Regions from separate parts of the Exiguobacterium sp. s7 genome, predicted to be linked through region 1. Evidence: riboswitches for the same ligand, from Rfam matches in the RefSeq annotation. Region 1 holds a riboswitch; each other region holds the start of a gene.

Region 1 (7,347 bases):
CCCGAGCTGTATCGGGTCGGACGCGGCGAGCAAGGCGTCCTGCTCGTCGAACCGTATAAAAGTGAAATTCTCCCCCATTGGCGCTTCAAGACGCCTGACATCGCCAAACAGTCCGCCGATGAAATCATGGAGCTATTCGAAAAATACCGGGCCAACGATGATTTCGTCGGAATGGATATGGCCCGCAAATTCATCCAGATGGGCTATACCCGGGCGAGACGTTACGCCAACTATAAAGGTGGACGAAAATATAAGGACGACGGCGATCTCCACGACCGACAAATCGACGAGGAGAAAGCGGAATCGGCCCGCATCTTCAAAGAGCGATGGGACCAGCTTCGGGCGGACGAGGACTATTTGAAGCGAAAGAAAGCCCATCAGAAACAGTACGGCTGATTATCGGGTCATGACGAGAAAACGGGTCGCCCCTTTTTCAAACGAAGTGACCCGTCGAAACCCGAGCTGCTCATAGAGATGGATGGCCCGCTCATTGAACGCGGCCACCGTCAACCGGAGCGGTTTGCCTTCGTGCGCCGCTTCTTGCATCACCAACCGGACGAACGTACGCCCGTGTCCCCGTCCCGTTCGATCCGGGCGCATGCCGAGCCCGAGGTCGACGCATGTGTCATCGTAGACGTATGTATCGTTCGGCACTTGTGCGTACGTGCCGAGACAATAGAAACCGATCAACGCCTCGTCATGGACGACCTGATACGCCATCAGTTCATCCAGCCCTTCCGCTGAAGCTTCTTGGTTATAGAAATCATACGGTGCCTCGTACGTCCACGCTTGAATCGCGCGGGCGTCTTGCTGTGTCATCGGGCGAATATCCATGACAACCTCCTTTCTCACGTCTCTTTTTGTTCGTGCTCGTCGGCAAACATTCCTGTCTACATCAAAAAAAGGATGGGTCGCCCCATCCTCACTTCCGTGTCCACGTCGCCGTGATGTCGACGTTGGCCGCATGCATTAAATTGTGGATTGGACAACGAGCCTCAACGCCTTTTTGGAGCGCCGCAATCCGTTCATCCGATTCGGTCGTATCGAGGACGATGTTGACGTGTACTTTCTCAAAATACGTCCGTACTCCTTCAACGCCTTGGAAGCCGCGCGGGTCGAGCGTTCCTTCGGTCACGAACGTCACCCCGTCATAGTTGAAATCTTGGTCTTGCGCCACGTAGGCAATCATGATTGTCGTACACGACGACAACGCCCCCAAGCAAATATTCGAGCGGGTTCGGACCGGCGTCCGTCCCGCCGAGACGTTCCGGTTCATCGACGACGAACGGTTCGAGGTCACGCACATGCACCGTCGTCTTCACACTCGTCGCTTCCCCTTCGGCTCGCATCGTCACTAACGGTTTTTCAGTCATATTGTCTCCTCCTCTATCAAATTGCCATCTTCATTCTCGTTCCCGTTATTTCGGTCCGTGTAACACCTCGTCATAAATCGCATAGTCGTTTTTACCGTGTTGCTTGATTTGATACATCGCCTGATCAGCTTTATGGATGAGCGTGTCCAAGTCCTCCCCTTGATCCGGTGCGACACTGACCCCGATGCTCGCTCGAATCGGAATCGTCTCATGTCCAAGCCGGAACGGTCGCTCCGTCAGCAGCGACTGCAAGCGCTCGACGAACGCAACGATGTCATCTGCATCGACGTTCGGCACATACATATAGAACTCATCCCCGCCGACGCGCGAGGCCAGTCCCGCTTCCGGCGTCGCCATCTCAAGCAACTCACCGAGATGAATGAGAAAATCATCGCCGACTTGATGGCCGTACGTGTCGTTGATTCCTTTAAAGCCGTCGAGGTCGATGACGACAAGCGCAGGACACGATGATGCTCGAAGCGCTCGGACCGCTTAAGGGCATACATCAATAATAGAATCACAAGAAAATGAAACACGTTACCGACGGTCATCGTCGTCAAATAAGACGCGTTGAACTCAGGATAAATCCAGACACCGACTTGGTCGAAACGCTGACTGTTCAAGATGTTCTCTTGACGGATGAACGTCAACGCGACCGGGACGAGCGGCAAATAAATGGCATACGGATAAATCCATCTCGGTAACTTCGCCCCGACGCCCGTCACTTTGACAATGAAGTGGACCGAACAGACGAAAATCAAAATTCCGGCGTTACCGAACCAATACGTCAAGAGCAAGGTGACTCAATAGAAAAGCCGGAAGCAAGTAAACGGCCATATAGAGAAATAATGCGGTCATGGATAGACCCCTTTCTTCTAACAAATCCATCTCTTACTTTCTCTATCGGTCGAAGCGAATCCTTTGTCGAGTTCACGGACACATCCATACAAAAAGCGAGCGGAACCAAGTCCGCTCGCTGTCGTCATCTCGTTTATAATGTGTCCTCAATCGCCGTGTCACCTTTGACGAGGTCAATCGCTTGATTGTGGGCTGCGTCATGACCAATGAGATGTGCCAAGAAGGCCGCCACGTCTGCACGCGGAATCTCACCTGTCGAGACGTCGCCCGTCTTCACTTTGCCGGTGCCGGCGTCATCTGTGAGAGCGCCCGGACGGACGATCGTATACGTAAGCCCGCTCTCCTCGAGCAGACGATCCGCATGGTGCTTCGCCACATAATATGGTTTCATCTCTTCCGGCCATGCCGAACGATCTTCCGCTTTCAAGGCGCTCACCATGACGAACTGTTTAACATTCCCGTTCTTGGCAGCCTCGATGCTTTTCGCCGCGCCGTCAAGGTCAATCAGGAGCGTCTTGTCGGCTCCGGTGCTACCACCTGAACCGGCCGCGAAGACGACCACGTCCATGCCAGACATTGCTTGTTCAAGTGACGAGACGTCACCTTCGAGGTCGCCTAGGACGGCCTGATAGCCTTTTGATGTGAAGTCATCGAGTTGCTCTTGTTTTCGAACCATCGCCGTGACTTGGTGTTTCCCTTCCTCGTGCAATCGTTCCACGAGCTGTTTTCCAATCTGTCCATTCGCGCCTATTACAAATACGTTCATCTGTCTTCCTCCTCGATTTGAATTCAGAGACAAGCGAAACGCCGTGTGGCTATGGCCACATCCGGTGCAGAAGCGATGGCTGAGATGACGGCGACGCCGTCCGCCCCGTCGTTCCGAATCATCGGGACATGTTCCGGTAAAATGCCGCCAATCCCCACGATTGGCAGCTCTCGATACATGTCTCGGACTTGGCGGATGAGTGTCGTCCCGTTCACTGCCCCGGCATCTTCTTTCGAAGTCGTCGGGTAAATTGGGCCAATGCCTACATAATCCGCATGCTCGATGGCTGCTGCCGCTTCTTCGAGCGTGTGGACCGAGACACCGAGCCACTTATCTGGACCAATCCGCTCCCGAACGATTACGGCCTCGGCATCGTCTTGTCCGATATGCACGCCGTCCGCATCAATGCGCGCCGCCAGTTCGACATCGTCGTTGATGATGAACGGGACGTCGTACGAACGACAAAGTGCTTGCAGGGTCCTTGCCATCGCTTCTTTTTTATCCCCATACAGTGCCTCTTTACCTTTTTCACGAAATTGAAAACATGTCACGCCACATTGGAGTGCCATTTCGACCGTCCGTAACATGTCTTTCGTGTTCGGTGTCCCGCATACGAAGTAAAGCCGCAACTGTTCAGCGAGTGCCCGCCTTGATGGATTCAATCGTCACACCCTCCTCTCCATACGCCACATATGCCCAATGGTTCGTCGGTCCGTGTCCGGCGCCGATCTCGAGGCCATGGGTGATGGCGCTTTGAATGAACCGCTTCGCCGTCACCGCCGCCTCCATGATAGAACGACCTTTGGCAAGTTCCGCTGTAAGCGCCGCCGAAAATGTACAACCGGTACCGTGCGTATCGCTCGTCTGGATGCGCGGGGCCGAGAGAAGGAACACTTCCGACTCCATCATGATCAAGTCTTCGGCAGTTTCACCTTCGAGATGGCCGCCTTTTAAAATAACCGCGCGCACGCCGTACGCTAACATCCGCCGAGCCGCCTCGAGACGATCATTAAACGATCGAATCGTCAACCCGGTCAGCACTTCCGCTTCCGGCACGTTCGGTGTGACGACTGTCGCGAGTGGCAACAAGGAGGTCTTGAGCGCATCGACCGCCGTGTCCTGTAAAAGCGGGGCCCCTCCTTTCGCAATCATGACCGGGTCGACGACGAGTCGGTTGAAGACATGACGTTTCACCCCGGTAGCGACCGCCTCGATGCGCGCCGCATCAAATAACATCCCGGTCTTACATGCTGCGATCGAAAAGTCCGAACCGATTGCATCGAGTTGTTGCGTGATGAGTTCCGGCGACACCGCTTCGACCCCATGCACCCCGTGCGTATTTTGAGCGGTGACGGCCGTCAGAACGCTCGTCCCGAACACCTCTAGCTCTTGAAACGTCTTCAAATCGGCTTGGATTCCTGCTCCCCCGCCAGAGTCCGAACCGGCAATCGTCAATACTTGCGGCCGCATCATGACACCACCTCAATGCGGTCGCTCGGCAACTCGACGGCTGTCATCTTGCCGAGTTCATTCAAGAAATGAACGGGGAAGTCGCCCGGTCCATCCGCCAAAGCGGTAGCCAGTTCGCCGCACCGCGCATATCCGGCGAGCGCTGTCGCCGTGGCCGTCAACGCGTCGGATTCGACCGCAAGGAACGCACCGACGACCGCACTGAGTAAACAACCGGTCCCTGTCGTCCGGGCCATTGCTGCGGTGCCGCCTTTGATTTCAATCGTCGCGTCCCCGTCGCTGACGACATCCGTCTCTCCGGTCACGGCAACGACACAGTTGTAGCGTCGTGCCGCCGCGCGTGCGATGTGATTCAAATCAACCCGCGTTTCCCCAGCGTCCACGCCGCGCGCCGCCGCGTCGAGACCAATCAATGTCGCGATTTCTCCGGCATTGCCTCGGATGACCGTCACGCGGACGTGTTGCAAAATGGATGTAGCGACGTCACGTCGAAACGCGGTCGCCCCGACACCGACCGGATCGAAGACGACCGGCCGGCTCGATTCATTCGCCGCCTGTCCGGCTCGAATCATCGTACGTTCCGTCGTCGCATCGAGTGTGCCGATATTGAGTACGAGCGCATCGCTCGCAGACGCCATGTCCGCGACTTCTTCGACGGCTGACGCCATCACCGGCGCAGCGCCGATGGCGAGCAACCCGTTCGCCGAAAAGTTAGCGACGACGATATTCGTAATGTTATGGATGAGTGGCCGTTCGGCTCTGACTTTGTCCCATAAGTCGCGCTTCATCGTGTCACCCCCGCCGGTAAATCCCACGACTCGAGCGTCCACGCCATTTCCCAAAACGCATGCTCATAATAACAACTCTTCAAGAACAGCTGTTGATACCGGACCCGTTCTTCCGCTGTCGCTTGTCCGGCGAGCACGTCGAGCCGTTCAAGCTGTTCCTCGACGAGATCGCGGAACCATTCCGAACCGTACGTCGCAATCCACGTCGCATAAATCGGATGATCGGGTGTCGCATCTTTTAATCGCTCCCCGATCTCATAATAGACCCAGTAGCACGGCAAAATCGACGCGAGCACATCACCGAGCGTCGGACCGGCCTGTTGCATATGGAGCGCATAGGCGTAAGCCGTCGGGGCCGGCTCAAACGTCGCCCACTCCGCCTCCGTCACGTTGAGCAAGGTGAAAAACTCACGGTGCAACGCATGCTCCGCTTCAATCGTATGAAGCGCGTGCGTCAAAAAGCGGCTCGCTACTTCCATGTTCGGGGCGAGGGTCGCGCCTTTCGCCTGCACTTTGGAGAACTGGTTCAAATAATATGAGTCTTGCATGACGTAATGCCGAAATTTCGCCTCGTCGAGTTCACCCGTTCCGAGCTCGCGGACGAACGGATGGTCAAAGCTGGCTTGAAACAAGGCATCGGCCTCTTGTCGAAGATGTGCGGTGAATGTCATTCATGTCTCCTCCTTTGTTATAAAAAAAGACGCCGCCTCCCATAACGGAAGCGGCGTCGGATTTACACAAAGTGTACGAGAACAATCGGTTCGCCCACTTCCCTACGCTAGCGTGAACTAGATCAGGTTCAAAGGGTCTGGACCTCGTCCATCTCAGCCGCGTCACGCGACTCCCCTAGTGGTAAACATTATGAAATTCGGTCGTCTACGACCACATCATATCAGTCTTTATCTTTGTTGAAAACCCTTTATCGCGAGAAGTGACGGTTCAACAACGTCCCCATTTGGGAGAACCGTTCGGTACCAAGCTTGCGTCGATTCGAGGCCGCGAACACGTAATAATCGACTTTGCCCATGTAATAGATCAAACGCAGGCCGGCCAAGAAGAACGTGATTGTCGTGCTGACGGCAAAGCCGACGCCGTACCAATCGATGCCGCGCGGCAAGAGCAAGAGCGTGAACAACGCATTCAACGTGAAGAACGAGATGTTGACGAACAATGCCCCGCGTCGATCCTCGAAATAGAGCAACAACAACGTCAAGATGAGAATCATCGCGTTCGCGAACGCCGCGAGCGTCGTCATCCGAAAGATTTGACCGATCTCATCCGGGACGCCGATCCAACTGACGAACACGCCTGCCATGAGGATGGCGAACAACGTCACGACGCCTTGGCTCCGCGCGAGTCGAATCAACTCATTTTTCAGCACCGACGTCATCGTCTGTTTCGCTTTCTCGATTTGATGGAGCGCCCCGCCGTAGTTAATCAATCCATAAAACGTACGGTAGCGCTCATAAAACCGAGTCTCGACGGCGACGACGAACAGGAGTTGCGTCGGGATGATCGTCAAGTACGACCAAAAGATGGCCGTGTCATAATACGGGTTGAACAAGAACGAGTCCGCGACGATCACACGTCCTTCACCGAACCAGATGATGAAATTCGTGACCCAAATCCCGAGCACGTACAACACGCCGATGGCGAACAAGTCTGGATAGCGGTCGAAGTACTTGAAGTACGAGAACTCTTTCACCGCGTAACGGAGCGGGAACGTCCGGAGCATCGCGAAGAACAACCCGAACAACGTCACAATCATCCCGACCGTGAAACCGAGCAACAGCTCGAGACTCGACGGATTGACCATGAGACGGCTAATCGCATAGACGCTCCCGACCGAGATGAGTCCGCCCAGCAAGAAGCTATAGGCCACCGCTTGATAATACTTGGCGGCACTCAAGAACAAGAACATGACCCAGATGACATTGATCGTCATGAATAAAACGAACAACGTCAGTTTGTACAGAAAATCGAGCGGCGACAATAGCCAAAAGATACTGTACAGAATCGTCGCGGCGAGGATCGTCACTTTGAGCATCCCGGTGAAGACCGGGAAAATCTCATGTGCCTTCTTCTCGTAAAA
Region 2 (7,347 bases), on a different contig from region 1:
CATCATCCTCGGGAAAGCGAACTTGTCCGAATGGGCCAACTTTTTGACCGAGGGCATGCCGAACGGCTGGAGCGGTGTCGGTGGGCAGACGCTCAATCCATATGGGGATAAGCTCGATGTCGGAGGTTCGAGCTCAGGTTCGGCCTCTGCGGTCGCAGCGAACCTGACACTGCTCGCTGTCGGTAGCGAGACGAGCGGCTCCATCATCCATCCGAGCGTGCACAATGGCATCGTCGGCATCAAACCGACCGTCGGCCTCATCAGTCGGAGTGGCATCATCCCGATTTCGCGGTCGCAAGACACGGCGGGACCGATGGCACGAACGCTCGAAGACGCGGTAAGGGCACTTGAGGCGATGGTAGGGGAAGACCCGGCGGACCCGGCGACACTCAACCTCCCGGCCGGCCCGCCGTATCGGACGTGCCTCGACGAGCGCCAAGCGGTCGGGATGCGTGTCGGGATCGTCAAAGCTGATTTATCAGCAGAAGAACAAGCATTATACGGTGAGACGACCGAGCTGTTGAAACAGAGCGGCATCGACCTTGTCGAAGTCGAACTGCCCGCCCATGATACACTCGACCAAGGCGATATTTTGTACCACGAGTTCAAACTCGGGATCGAGGCGTACCTGGCCACGACGACGCTCCCGTACGAGACGTTGTCGGATTTGATGGACTGGAACAACAGACATCCTGAGACGATCCCGCACGGACAAAAGACGTTCGAGAAAGCGGAAAGATTGTCGGGACGTCTCATCGAGGCGGCCTATTTGACGCGCCGGCTCGATGACGTGCGTGACGCCAAGACGGACGGACTCGACCGCCTATTAAACGAACAGCAGTTGCACGCGCTCGTCTTGCCTCACGATTTGAACTATGACATGGCGGCAAAAGCCGGGCATCCGACCATCACGATCCCATATCGCTTGAAAGCGAGCGGGGCGCCGTTCGGCCTGTCGTTCACCGGGACGAGTTATGCCGAACGTGACTTGATCCGTCTGGCGTATGCGTTCGAGCGGCATATTTCGCGTCCCGTTCCACCGTTATAAGAACGTTGCACCCGTCGTCCACGTCCGCTACAATGGTACGTATGCGGATTGAAGAAAGGACAGATAGCAATGAAACCATCTATATACGGGCTGACGTTCGATCAGCTGACAGAAGCGTGTGTCTCTTGGGGATACAGCGCCTTCCATGCGAGACAAATTTGGGACTCGCTCTACATCGACCGAGTGAAACAAATCGAGGACATCTCGGTACGGGCCGAGGTGCGTGAGGCGATCGCCGCCGAATACGTCATCTCGACGCAAGACCTGTTCGTCAAACAAGAGGCGGGCGACGGGACGGTCAAATTTTTACTTAAACTACACGACGGGCACTATATCGAGACTGTGCTCATGCGACATAAGTACGGCCGTTCGGTCTGTGTGACGACGCAGGTCGGGTGCAATATCGGCTGCAGCTTCTGTGCGAGCGGTCTCTTGAAGAAGACACGTGATTTGACGGCGGGCGAAGTCGTCGAACAAATCATGACCGTTCAACACTACTTGGACGAAGTCGGCGAAGGGGCCCGGGTCAGCCATATCGTCGTCATGGGGATCGGCGAACCGTTCGATAACTTTGACAACTTGGTCGACTTCTTGCGTGTCGTCAAGGACGAGCGCGGTCTCGCGATCGCGCCGCGTAAAATCAACGTCTCGACGAGCGGACTCGCCGACAAGATTTACAAGTTCGCGGACCTCGATTTGCGCATCAACTTGGCGCTGTCGCTCCATGCGCCGAACGACGCGCTGCGGACGCAAATCATGAAAATCAACCGGGCGTTCCCGCTCGACAAGCTCATGCCGGCCATCCGGTATTACGTCGAGAAGACGAACAAACGAATCACGTTCGAATATATTCTCCTGTCGAAAGTGAACGATTTACCGGAGCACGCCGAGGAATTGGCGGCGCTCATCGACGATATTAAGGACAAGTCGTACGTCAACTTGATCCCGTATAACCCGGTCAACGAGCATATCCAATACGAGCGCAGTACCTCGGAGGACATCATGGCGTTCTATGATGTCTTGAAGAAGCGTGGCATCAACACCGGTGTCCGCCTTGAGCACGGGACTGACATCGATGCGGCATGCGGCCAGTTGCGCAGTAAACATATGAACGTCGAAGGTGCGAAATAAGTGGACTCCTTGAATCGAATGATTCAAGGAGTTTTTTTTCATAGAGCCGCTCCGGTGAAGGAAAGACGGACATCGCCCCTAACTCTGCGGAACGATTTTGAAAAATCTTGAATAGACCTCGTCCGCTCAGGGAATAGTCAGTTGAAATCAATGTAGAGAGTGGAGGCAATTCAATGGAGACAGTAAACGCTGCGTTATGGATTCGAGTCAGAAATACACTTGGGGAAGGCCCGTGTTGGGATGCTGAACTGAAACGGTTCTATTGGGTCGACATCGAAGGACACACACTTTGGTGGTACGACGAAAAGGAAGACGAGCTGTCATCGTTCGATATGGGACAACAGATCGGGTTTGCGGTCCCGAAAGTGACAGACGGCGTCGTCGTCGGCTTGAAAGACGGCATTTATGAATGGGACGAGGGATCGAAGCGACTCGATAAACTCGTCGAACTCGATGACCCGGAAGGGGATCTTCGCTTCAACGACGGAAAGGCCGACCCGTACGGACGAATCTTTGCCGGGACGCTTCATCTCAACGACGAGGAGAACGAGGCGACGCTCTATCGCTTGAACCGTGACGGCACGACCGAGGTCATGCTCAGTGAACTGACGCTGTCGAACGGTCTGACATGGTCTCCGGACCACTCGACATTCTACCATATCGATACACCGACCGAGACGGTCCGCAAATACCCGTTCGACTTGAAAACAGGAACACTCGGGGATGGGGAAGTCGTCATCGATTTCAAAGATGAGGAAGGATTCCCGGACGGCATGACATCCGATGAGGACGGCTTTTTATGGATTGCCCACTTCGCGGGCGGACGCGTCTCGCGCTGGAACCCGAAGACGGGTGAAAAAGTGCTCGAGGTGCTCGTGCCGGCCCCGAACGTCACGTCATGCTGTTTCGTCAGTGATGACTTGAAACAACTTGCGATCACGACGGCGCGCGAAGGAATGGATGACGCGGCGCTCGAGGCCCATCCGGACGCAGGGTCGGTCTTTAAAATTGATACAGATGTGAAAGGGATGCCGCTCTATCGGTTTGGTCGATAAGGAGGTACGAAGATGGTAAAACGATTGCTCGTTCGTGCGGGAATCGGTTTGGCGCTCGCGGCGGTCGCCCGGGTCGGGATTCAAAAGCTGTTGGAGGCAAACCGGGAAGACGATCATACGTATTTGAATCCGCGGTGGGATGAGACGCCGAGTGTGGATGCCGACAAGGACGCGGATGAGGTCGGTCTGACCCAGCTCGACTCGATTTATCGAGCCGAATGGCAGGCGAACGCCTATCCACGCTCAGAGGCCGAACGCAAGGCGTTAGAGGAATAGGCAGGAGAACACGTCCGGAAACGGGCGTGTTTTTTTCTTGACAAGACGTCACCGACCCGTCATTATCTAAAAAGTAATCATTACGATTTAGGAGTGGGTAGAATGAGACGAATCCCGATCACCGTGCTGTCCGGTTATTTAGGAAGCGGTAAGACGACACTATTGAACCACATATTGAACAATCGGACGGGCAAGAAATACGCCGTCATCGTCAACGACATGAGCGAGTTGAATATCGATGAGCGATTGATTGAACAGGGCGGTTTTTCAAGGACGGACGAAAAGTTGGTCGAACTATCGAACGGCTGCATCTGTTGCACGCTCCGTGAGGACCTGCTCGAGGCGGTAGCAGAGCTTGCGAACGACCGGGACCTCGACGGAATCATCATCGAGTCGTCCGGTATCTCAGAGCCGATCCCGGTCGCCCAAACGTTTACATATGCCGATGACGCCCTCGGCATCGATTTGACGAGCCGAGTCTATATTGATGCGATGGTGACCGTCGTCGATGCGTTTCGGTTCTTAAAAGATTTCAACTCGGGCGAGTCGCTCCATGAACGCAAGCAGGCGATCGAGGCGACGGACGTCCGCGAAGTCGTCGACCTGCTCGTCGACCAAGTCGAATTCGCCGATATCATCGTCTTGAACAAGGCGGATCGCGTGACCGAGACCGAACTCGGCGAGATGACCGGACTGTTGAAGGCGCTCAACCCAACCGCGAAGCTGTTGACGTCTGTCCATGCGAACGTGGAATTGACCGAGCTGTTGGATGTCAATTTGTTCGATTTCGAACAGGCGATGCATGCGGCCGGGTGGATTCAAGAACTTGAGACAGATGTGCACACGCCGGAGACGGAAGAGTATGGCATCAGCTCATTCGTCTACCGTCGGCGTCGGCCGTTCCACCCGGAGCGTCTCCATGCCTGGATTGAGACGTTTCCGGAAGAAATCGTCCGTGCGAAAGGGTTTTTATGGATCGCTTCACGGAACGACCTCGCCTGTCTGTTTTCACAAGCGGGTTACGCCTCGACGCTCGAACATGCCGGACGCTGGCTCGCGACGCTTCCGGAAGAAGAGCGCCGTCACATGTTCGCGGCCGAACCGGAACTCGCCGCCGACTATGTCGAACCGTACGGGGACCGACAGACGGAGCTCGTCTTGATTGGGCAGCGGATGGATCGAGCCATCATCGAACAAGAGCTCGATCACTGTCTGCTGACAGATGAGGAGATGGCGCTGGATTGGTCGACGCTCCGGGACACACTTCCGGGGAACGAGGTCGTCACGTTCTCATAAGACCGTTTACAAAATGAAAGCGGTCGTCTATACTGATTCTTGCATGAACAACCGCATACATTGGACTACACTAGGGGTGCTTCGGCTGAGATGTGAGCATGGCTCCAATCCCTTATGACTCGATCCGGGTAATACCGGCGTGAGGAAGTGTGGCACTTTTTCTAATGGATTAAAATTGGACGAGTGGCCGCATTCTCATGGATGCGGCTTTTTTGTGTACACATAATAAGGGGGAATAGAACATGAACAAACAATGTGGAACGAGCCCGATCGTCGGTTTCCGCTTTACACTGAGCCCGATGACGACTGATTTCGTGAGCATCATCAAAGGGGCGTTGAAGGAGACGGATTTACAAAACGTCTGGCGACATACCGATGACGTGTCGACGGTCATCCGTGGACGAAGTGAGCATGTATTCGATGTGGCTAAGACCGTGCTGTCACACGCGACGAAGACAGGGGAACATGTGTCGATGAGCGGGACGTTCTCGGTCGGGTGTCCAGGGGATACGGCCGGAGATGAAGTGCTCGTTGTGTCGAGCGAACCGCTTAATGGTCCCGTCGGTCCGCAATATGTCTCTTCACAGTTCGCGCTCTATCCGCTCGGTGATGAGAACTACATGGACATCATCTACGAAGAAATCGCTTTTGCGAAAGAGCGGGGTGTCTTCAATGACTCGATGCATTACGCCTCAGGCATACATGGGGACATCGAGCCGGTGTTCGCTTTCTATGAGGCGACGTTTGATCGCGTCCGACAGAAGACAAGCCACGTCGTCATGACGGTGACGTTCAGCGTGAACAGCCCGTCACACGAGGGACGCATGGATGCTTAAATCGTGGAAGTTAAAAGAAATCGTCTTGTTGTCGATTTTATCGGTCGTGTTCGCGGTGGTCTATTTGGCGTTCGTCCATGCTGGGAACTTGTGGGCCGGTCTGATTGGACCAATCGCCTACGAATGGATTTTTGGGATATGGTTCATCGTCTCGATTATCGCAGCTTATATCATTCGCAAGCCTGGGGCTGCATTCTTATCCGAAGTGCTTGCGGCGACGATTGAGATGATGATTGGCAACGCCATCGGACCGCGCATCATTTTAGTCGGGATCGTTCAAGGGATCGGCGCCGAAGCGGCGTTCGCTTTGACGGGTTATAAACGCTATGATCTTTGGGTGCTCATGCTCGCCGGATTCAGTGCTGCTGTGACAAGTTTCGCATATACGTACGTCATGGGAGGGCTCAATGCCCTCAGTCCGACATATGTGGCTACGATGTTCGCACTACGCGCAACGAGCGGGATGTTGATTGCTGGTCTGGGCGGTAAGATTTTGAGCGACTTGTTGCTTCGGACGGGCGCGCTTGATGGGTATGCTCTCGCGCGACAGGACCGTATGCATGGTTGAGGCAGAACATCTGACATTTCGTTATCCGAACAAGAAATGCGATGTCTTGACGGATATCACACTACGTCTAACAAAAGGGAGAACGGTCATTACAGGGGCAAGTGGGTCGGGAAAATCAACATTGCTCGCTTTGATGAATCGTCTCTATCCGGACAATTGTGATGGCATCGTGACGGGCAGATTGCACTTGTTCGATCGCTCTTATGATACGTATGAAGCTGGCGAAGTGAACCGGCGCGTCGGAACGGTCTTTCAGGACCCGGACAGTCAGTTCGTCATGCAGACGGTCGAAGAAGAATTGATTTTCACGCTCGAAAACTTTGCCGTCGCGAGAGACGAGATGATGGCCCGTGTCACCACAATGTTAGAGGCGTTGCATTTGACCGATTATCGTCACCGTACCATTCATGACCTATCGGGGGGTGAGAAGCAGCAAATTGCCGTCGCTTGTGCCTTGATTGGCCGTCCCGAGTGGCTCCTCCTCGATGAGCCGCTCGCTCACCTCGATCCTGAGACCGCCCATCATTTCGTTCGTTGGCTCGACGGCGTCGCACAGACCGTAAACGTTGTCGTCATCGAGCATCGGCCATACATATGGGGTGATTTTTTTAACCGACAAATAAAGCTCGTGAGTGGGCGCATCGACTATGATGGACCGTTCATCGTCCGACCAGATTATGCGTTCTCTCCAATTAAAGTTGAACGAGGAAAGGAAATGTTATTTCACATACCGGAATTAAAACGAAAAACATTTCAATTAGCAGCGAGCGAGTTAAAGGTCGCTGAGGGTGATCTCATTGCGGTGCTCGGTCGAAATGGTAGCGGAAAGTCGACATGGCTGCGAAGCCTAGCCCGGAAACATCGTGAAGTCGGCCTCGTCCCGCAATCACCGGCGCATCTATTCGTTACGAATGATGTGACCCGAGAACTTGCATATGGCCATAATCGCCCGATTGAGGACGTCTTAACGCGGCTCGGGCTCGAATCAGTGCGTGACCACCATCCACTCTCCCTTAGTCACGGTCAAAAACGAAGGCTCGCCATCGGAGTGATGATGCTGTCTAATAAACAACTGATTGCGTTTGATGAACCGACTGCCGGACAAGACGAGGTATCGCTTCGTGCGCTCTATGACTT
Region 3 (7,347 bases), on a different contig from region 1:
GCCCGCGCAACCGCCTCTTCCATCACCTCGAGGTTGCGTTCCATCATGCCGACGACGTCTTCACGCGTCGAGCGTCTGACGTGCACTTCTTGCTCGATCATCACTTCTGAGATCGGAATCCCTCGTTCCGTTGCCGTTCTGACTAATTCTTCTACTGATTTAAACATATTGGTGTCTCCTTATTCCCCAAAGATGGCTACCCGCTCGATTTGAGGTAACCGCTCGATTTCCGCTAACACGTCTTTTGACAAATGATCATCAATCTCGATCGCCATGAGCGCTTGCTTGCCTTTCTCATGACGGCTCACTTCCATATGGCCGATGTTCAACTCATGTCTGGCCAAAATACCGGTCACGGCCGCGATTGCCCCGAAGCGATCGTGGTGCAAGACGACGAGTGCCGGCCCGCCGCCCGACAATTTGAGCGGGAATCCGTTCAACTCGGTGATCTCGATCGTCCCGCCGCCGATTGAAATCCCGACGATCTCAAACGTGCCGTCCTCGTCTTCTAGGCGGACGCGGGCCGTGTTCGGATGATCCGTCAGCGCATCGCTCGTCTCAAAGACGACCTCGATGTCGCGTTCTTTCGCGAGATCGAGCGCTTGTGGGATCCGTAAGTCGAACGTATCGAAGCCCATGATGCCACCGACGATGGCCACATCGGTCCCGTGTCCCCGATACGTATCGGCGAACGAACCATAAAACGTGATGTGCGCGAGCCGCGGTGTCCGTCCAAACAGTTTTCCGGCCATGAGACCGATGCGGGCGGCGCCCGCCGTATGCGAACTCGATGGACCGACCATGACCGGTCCGATGATATCAAACACACTGCGATATTTCATCGCATTTCCCCCTTTCAAAAAAACCCTACCTTCATTATACAGAAGGTAGGGCTGAGTTACAGCTTATTCCACACTAAAAATGTAGGAGTAGAGCGGTTGTTTCCCGTCATGAACCTCGATTTCGATCTCGTCGTTCTTCGACTCGATGTACGCCGAGAGTGCCTCCACGTCTTCTGCTGACGAACCTTCGCCCGTCAAGATCGTGATGATCTCGTCGTCGGCATCGACGAGGGCGTCGACTAATTTCTTCGCCGCTTCGAGGCTCGAGGCCGATGAGGCGACGATTTTCTTCTCGGCGATCGCCATGTGGTCGTCTTTACGAATCTCGACACCGTCGATGCTCGTATCACGGACCGCATACGTCACTTGACCAGACTTGACGGTACTAGCCGCCGTCTTCATGACGCTTTCGTTCGTCTCCACATCGGCTTCCGGGTTGAACGCGATCGCTGCCGCAAGTCCTTGTGGCACCGTCTTCGTCGGAATGACCGAGACGCCGCAAGGTGCGACCGATGCCGCTTGTTCGGCAGCCATGATGATGTTCGAGTTGTTCGGGAAGATGAAGACATGGTCCGCGTTGGCCGCTTCGATCGCCTTGACGATATCTTCCGTCGACGGGTTCATCGTCTGACCGCCTTCGATGACGTGAGCCGCACCGAGTGAACGGAACAAGTCGCTGACGCCTTCACCCATCGCGACCGTGACGATTGCATACGGTGCTTTCGCCTTCGGAGCCGTCGGTTGGACGCCATGTTGGTTCGCGCCGTGCTCTTCTTCTAAAATAGTCGAGTGCTGTTGACGCATATTCTCGATTTTGACAGCGACGAGTTCACCGTAACGCTGTCCTTTCGTGATGACGTCGCCTGGCGTCTCAACGTGAACGTGAACTTTAAGCAACTCTTCATCTGCGACGACGAGGAGTGAGTCCCCGAGTTCAGACAGTTCGTTGCGGAACGCGTCCTCGTTGAACGGGGCATCCTTCAACTTCGCATCTTGGAAACGAACCATGATTTCCGTGCAATAACCGAACTCGATGTCTTCGGTCGACATGAATCCTTGCGCGGCGTGGGCATGATGTTCGGCTTCGATGAGCGCATCCATGACCGGTGCATGTGGCTTCTCGAGCTCTTTTCCTTCGAGGCTCGCAAGGAACCCTTCATAAATAACGAGCAAGCCTTGGCCGCCCGAATCGACGACGCCGACTTCTTTCAAGACCGGCAATAAGTCCGGCGTCCGCTCGAGTGAAGCTTTCGCTTCCACGATCACACGTTCCATGAACTCGTTGAAGTCGCTCGTCGACTCTGAAGCACGGAGCGCTTCGTCGGCCGCTTCACGAGCAACCGTCAAAATCGTTCCTTCAACCGGTTTCATAACCGCCTTGTATGCCGTGTCGACACCACGTTTCAATGCCTCGGCGAAATCGACTGTCGACACTTCGGTCTTTCCTTCGATCGCTTTACCGAAGCCACGGAACAATTGGCTTAAAATAACACCGGAGTTCCCGCGTGCCCCCATCAAGAGACCACGTGCAAACTTCGATGAGACGTCAGCGATATTTGCCGTGTTGAGTGCGGCCACTTCCTTCGCACCCGATGTCATCGTCAAATTCATGTTCGTCCCCGTGTCGCCATCCGGCACCGGGAAGACGTTAAGCGAATCTACATAATCCGCATTCTGGCTCAAGTTGGCCGCACCGTTCGCGACCATGTTCGCGAACACCAATCCATCTAAACGTTTTAAACCCACACCAAATCCTCCTTCGTTCTCGTCAGTCATTCGTCAGACGAACGCCTTGTACGAATATGTTTACCGACGAAACGTTTAATCCTAAAGTTTCACCGAGCGTGTATTTTACACGGCTTTGCACGTTATATGCGACTTCCGACACTTTCGTCCCGTAGCTCACAATGATGTGCATGTCGATATGTACGTCTTCTCCATCTTGACGTACGACCACGCCTCGGGCGTAGTTTTCACGCTTCAATAGTTCTGCAATCCCGTCTTTCAATTGAGCTTGAGACGCCATTCCCACAACGCCGAAACATTCCATCGCCGCACCGCCTGCGAGTGTTGCGACCACGTCGTTCGTGATGTCAATATTGCCATATGTTGTCTTCATTTCAATTGCCATATGGAGTAGCCTCCTTCATTCGGAATGATTCCTTCACTACATTCTACAATAAGTACCTAGTTATTAAAAGAACCTGCTCCATAAACTCGGTCAATTGTAGCCGTAACCCTCATTCATTATTAAAATCCTTTCCAGTAATGTCAAGTTTTTTTCTTGTCATCCTATGATTTTCTAGTTGCATCGTGAAAAAACCCGTGCTAATATAAACGAGTGTCTATTAGGACGAACCCACATAAAAAAGGAGGGGAAACGCATGGCACGTAAATGCTACGTAACAGGTAAATCACCTAAATCAGGTAACAACCGTTCGCACGCACTCAACAAGACAAAACGCACTTGGGGTGTAAACGTACAAAAAGTTCGTATTCTCGTTGACGGTAAACCTAAACGAGTTTGGGTTTCAGCTCGCGCTCTTAAATCAGGTCTCGTTGAACGCGTATAATTTTTATACACGAACGAAATAAATCCCAGCGGCATTCGCCGATGGGATTTTTTTGTGTTCATTTTTTGACATACAGCACGAGGACCATACCTTCGTGCACGATCAAATCCGCTGATTCGCCGGCCCACTCGTTCGAAATCGTGAGCGCCTCATGGCTGACGACATCGTGACGGTCGAGCGGATATTTGACGCCGCGGATTGACACGTTCGCCCGCTTCCACGGGATGAGCGACAAATAATGATCGGCTTGACGTGGGAGCTCGTGACGCCCAGCTCCAACAAGACGAACGGTTTGCCCGGACGTGAACAAACGCATCTCTGGATATGCCTCGAGCAGCCCAATATTGCCGAGCGTCATGTCGAGGCGTCCACCGAGAGCGCCGTACACAAGCATCTCCGTCGCCCCGTGTCCACGGGCCGCCTCGAGCGCAATCTCGAGGTCGGTCACGTCTTTTTCAGATGGATAACGGACGGCGTCGATCGGCACTTCGCCCGTGAAGGAATCGAAATCGCCGACGACGAGATCCGGGTTCAGCCCGTGGTTCAACAGTGTCTCGTACCCCCCGTCGACGCCGATGATGTAATCGACGTCACGCGGGAGTCCCGAGATTGGTTCCGGGCTGGCCGCCACAATCAACACCCGCATTAGCGGAGACCCCGGGTCGCAAGCGTGGCGAAACGTGGTGCCGAGACGAACAAGAGAACGAGGACGACGGCCGACACGAGGAAGGACGGCAACATATACGTCATGTTATAAGCGAACGAATAGGCGACGACCGGCCCTTCCGCGTACTCGGCGAAGAACACGATCCCTGATAAGACGTGGGCGCCGTAGCGAAGCAAAGAACCGAGGAGCGCCCCGAGCACCAAGTAGGCGACGAGCGTCTTTTTTGCCTCGTCCTTGGCGGCCCGTTTCACTTGACCAGCGAACAGTCCGGCCATCCCGACGACACCGTAAGCGAACGTGTAGTCGAGCAGGAACTGGACCGGTGTGAAGATGTAAGCCCCGAACAGCAGTTGCAGCGTTCCGACGAGCGCTCCTGTCGCCAGTCCGCCTTTTAATCCATGGCGGTACGCCATCACAAAGATCGGCAACATCGCCAGGCTGATCGATCCGCCCTGCGGCATCCGGAACGGGATGAGCAAATCAAAAATCAAGCCGAGTGCGGCGAACAATGAGATTTCAATGAGCGCCTGTAGTTTTAAACGTTGTTTCATCTTATTCCCTCCTTATTATATGAGCGAACGACAAAAAGCAGCATGACGTAAACGCCATGCTGCTATCGAGTAGCAACGTGCATTTTCGCCACATCCCTACGTCCGTGTGAACGGAACAGGTTCAAAGGGTTAGCAAATGCCTCTCAGCCACAGAATGTGACACCCCTTGCGACAATATTTGTTGTTCTATCGACGATTATACACGAGAAGCGTGACGAATGCTATCGATTGCGTCTTTATAGCTCGGCTCGTTATAGATGGCCGAGCCGGCCACGAGCACATCAGCGCCAGCGTCGATGCATAATTTCGCCGTCTCAGCGTTGACACCGCCGTCGATCTCGATTTCAAAGTCGAGACGACGCGCTTGGCGCATCTCGCTCAGCGCCGCGATTTTCGGGACGACCGATTCGATGAATGCCTGGCCCCCAAAGCCAGGGTTCACCGTCATGAGGAGCACCATGTCGACGTCACCGAGCACGTGTTCAATCGATGACAGCGGCGTATGCGGATTCAAGACGACACCACACTTGGCGCCGGCCGCTTTGATTTGTTGCAACACGCGATGCAAATGATTCGTCGCTTCAACATGAACCGTGACGATATCCGCCCCGGCCTTGATGAAATCTTCGACGAACCGTTCGGGCTGGTCGATCATCAAATGGACGTCTAACACCATGTCCGACTTTTTCCGTAAGCTCGCTAACACCGGTAGGCCGATTGAAATGTTCGGGACGAATTGACCGTCCATGACGTCAAAATGGATATAATCCGCTCCGGCCTCTTGGACCGCCTTCACTTCTGCCTCTAAATTGGCGAAGTCCGCCGCTAAAATCGATGGTGCAATTTTAATCATGTCAGTACCTCCGTTGTCTATCGTTTAACTCTGCCATAAACGTAACATAATTCTCATAGCGGGTGGAAGCGATTTCTCCCGCCTCGACGGCCGCTTTGACGGCACAACCTGGTTCGTTCAAATGGGCACAACCGCGGAATTTACAGTCATCATGCCGCTCGACGAACTCAGGGAAACACCAGCGCATCTCTTCGACTTCGAGTTCTTCTGGGAACTCGAGGCTCGAGAAACCAGGCGTATCGGCCACGAGCCCGTCAGCGAGCGTGATCAGCGTGACGTGACGCGTCGTGTGCTTACCGCGCCCAAGTGATTTCGAGATCTTCCCGGTCGCAAGTTCAAGCTCAGGTGCGACCGCGTTCAAGAGCGAACTCTTACCGACCCCGGTCTGTCCGGCGAACACACTCGTCTTCTCCTTAAACGACCCGCGGATTTTTTCGATCCCCGACCCGTCCTCGGTCGACGTCTCGATGACCTCATAGCCGATGGAACGATATAAAGCCGCTGCTTCATGAATCTTCTCCCGTTCCGACTCCGTCAACAAATCCATCTTCGTCAAAACGATAATCGGATGGACTTGCTTCGACTCGATCAAGACGAGGAAACGGTCGAGCAGATGGAACGAGAACGCCGGCTCTTTTACCGAGAATAACAAGAACGCTTGATCGATGTTGGCAATCGGCGGGCGGACGAGATGGTTCGACCGCTCGTCAACAGCCAATATATAACCGGTACCATCCCCTTGGTCTTGGATGTCGACATCGTCACCGACGACCGGCGAGATGTTCCGGTTGCGGAAATTGCCGCGGGCGCGACAACGGATCTCTTGTTTTTCTTCCGTCATGACGTCATAAAATCCGCCTTGTAATCGAATAATCGTACCTTTCATTCCATTCCCTCCTTAGAAAAAGAGGCGACGCGCACGCCACCTCTTCATTGTGAATCTTTTGCTTGTGCGTAAGTCACCGTATCCGTGCGAACGACTTCGCCGTCGACTTCAATCGTCGCGGTTCCGACTTCGTCCGGTGCGATGACGAGCGTATACGAGTAAGTCGTTGTCTCCGTTATCTTATCACGCAACACCTCGACTTCGCCACGGGCGTCGACCGTCCGAATGACGACTTCGAGTGCCTCGGCTTCTTCGCCTTCAGCGGGCGGCTCGATTTCGACGTTGACTTCCCGTTCAATCGAGACGTCCGTCGGTTCGACCCCTTGTGACACGATGACGGTCAGTTCCGTCCCCGGGTCGACTGCCGTACCGGCCGTCGGGAGTTGACGGATGATTTGATTCGCAGGAACGCTCGTTGAATACTCATCACGTTTGACGATTTTCAAGCTATTCTGTTCGGCATACGTTGTCGCTTCCTCGAACGTATAGCCCGCCAAGTTGGCGAGTTCGATTTTATTGCTGCCGGTCGAGACGACGAGCGTCACCGTCTCTTCAGATGGGACGACCTCGTTGCCTGGGGCGATCGATTGGGAGATGACATCCCCGCTATCGACCGTCTCGGATGCCTCCGACTGAATCTCGATATCCGTGAACTCAAGATCTTTGAGCGTCCGCTCGGCCGACGACTGGGACAGTCCTTCAACATCCGGCATCTCGACCGTCTCTTTTCCGGCCGAGACGACGATCGTCACGGTCGTCCCACGTTTCGGCTTCCGCCCGGCTTGCGGTGTCTGCGAGATGACGTCGCCAGCGGCGATGTTGTCACTTGCCCGTTCAGTTGCCTCGACGACAAAACCGGCCGTTTCGAGCTCGGTCGTCGCCTCGTCGCTCGTCATGCCGATGACGTCCGGGACGACGGCACGGGACATCTCGTCAGCGATGACGTAAGCCCCAATCCCGCCACCGATCAACAGG

The links. A riboswitch is a leader RNA that binds a small molecule or an ion and turns the genes downstream of it on or off. The one in region 1 is predicted to bind thiamine pyrophosphate.
Region 2: linked by a shared signal. The riboswitch ahead of KNP79_RS04990 (YkoF family thiamine/hydroxymethylpyrimidine-binding protein) and the one ahead of tenA (thiaminase II) in region 1 are both predicted to bind thiamine pyrophosphate.
Region 3: linked by a shared signal. The riboswitch ahead of thiT (energy-coupled thiamine transporter ThiT) and the one ahead of tenA (thiaminase II) in region 1 are both predicted to bind thiamine pyrophosphate.

The regions. Positions count from the first base shown of each region.
Region 1 covers NZ_JACSLO010000007.1:61,172-68,518, forward strand. Annotated here, with positions in the region: gene KNP79_RS10180 (DUF4385 domain-containing protein) at 1-396, shown strand, start outside; gene KNP79_RS10185 (GNAT family N-acetyltransferase) at 397-834, opposite strand; gene KNP79_RS15730 (OsmC family protein) at 923-1,189, opposite strand; gene KNP79_RS15735 (OsmC family protein) at 1,149-1,373, opposite strand; gene KNP79_RS15740 (GGDEF domain-containing protein) at 1,419-1,820, opposite strand; gene KNP79_RS10200 (SDR family oxidoreductase) at 2,365-2,997, opposite strand; gene thiE (thiamine phosphate synthase) at 3,021-3,659, opposite strand; gene thiD (bifunctional hydroxymethylpyrimidine kinase/phosphomethylpyrimidine kinase) at 3,631-4,467, opposite strand; gene thiM (hydroxyethylthiazole kinase) at 4,467-5,255, opposite strand; gene tenA (thiaminase II) at 5,252-5,926, opposite strand; TPP riboswitch at 6,009-6,113, opposite strand; gene pelG (exopolysaccharide Pel transporter PelG) at 6,175-7,347, opposite strand, start outside.
Region 2 covers NZ_JACSLO010000002.1:467,869-475,215, forward strand. Annotated here, with positions in the region: gene KNP79_RS04965 (amidase family protein) at 1-1,048, shown strand, start outside; gene rlmN (dual-specificity RNA methyltransferase RlmN) at 1,118-2,179, shown strand; gene KNP79_RS04975 (SMP-30/gluconolactonase/LRE family protein) at 2,353-3,234, shown strand; gene KNP79_RS04980 (hypothetical protein) at 3,247-3,510, shown strand; gene KNP79_RS04985 (GTP-binding protein) at 3,613-4,806, shown strand; TPP riboswitch at 4,869-4,969, shown strand; gene KNP79_RS04990 (YkoF family thiamine/hydroxymethylpyrimidine-binding protein) at 5,049-5,642, shown strand; gene KNP79_RS04995 (ECF transporter S component) at 5,635-6,210, shown strand; gene KNP79_RS05000 (ABC transporter ATP-binding protein) at 6,203-7,347, shown strand, end outside.
Region 3 covers NZ_JACSLO010000001.1:204,056-211,402, reverse strand. Annotated here, with positions in the region: gene sdaAA (L-serine ammonia-lyase, iron-sulfur-dependent, subunit alpha) at 1-167, opposite strand, end outside; gene sdaAB (L-serine ammonia-lyase, iron-sulfur-dependent subunit beta) at 180-842, opposite strand; gene KNP79_RS01070 (DAK2 domain-containing protein) at 906-2,588, opposite strand; gene KNP79_RS01065 (Asp23/Gls24 family envelope stress response protein) at 2,611-2,973, opposite strand; gene rpmB (50S ribosomal protein L28) at 3,227-3,415, shown strand; gene KNP79_RS01055 (thiamine diphosphokinase) at 3,474-4,061, opposite strand; gene thiT (energy-coupled thiamine transporter ThiT) at 4,061-4,633, opposite strand; TPP riboswitch at 4,710-4,810, opposite strand; gene rpe (ribulose-phosphate 3-epimerase) at 4,830-5,486, opposite strand; gene rsgA (ribosome small subunit-dependent GTPase A) at 5,488-6,372, opposite strand; gene pknB (Stk1 family PASTA domain-containing Ser/Thr kinase) at 6,417-7,347, opposite strand, start outside.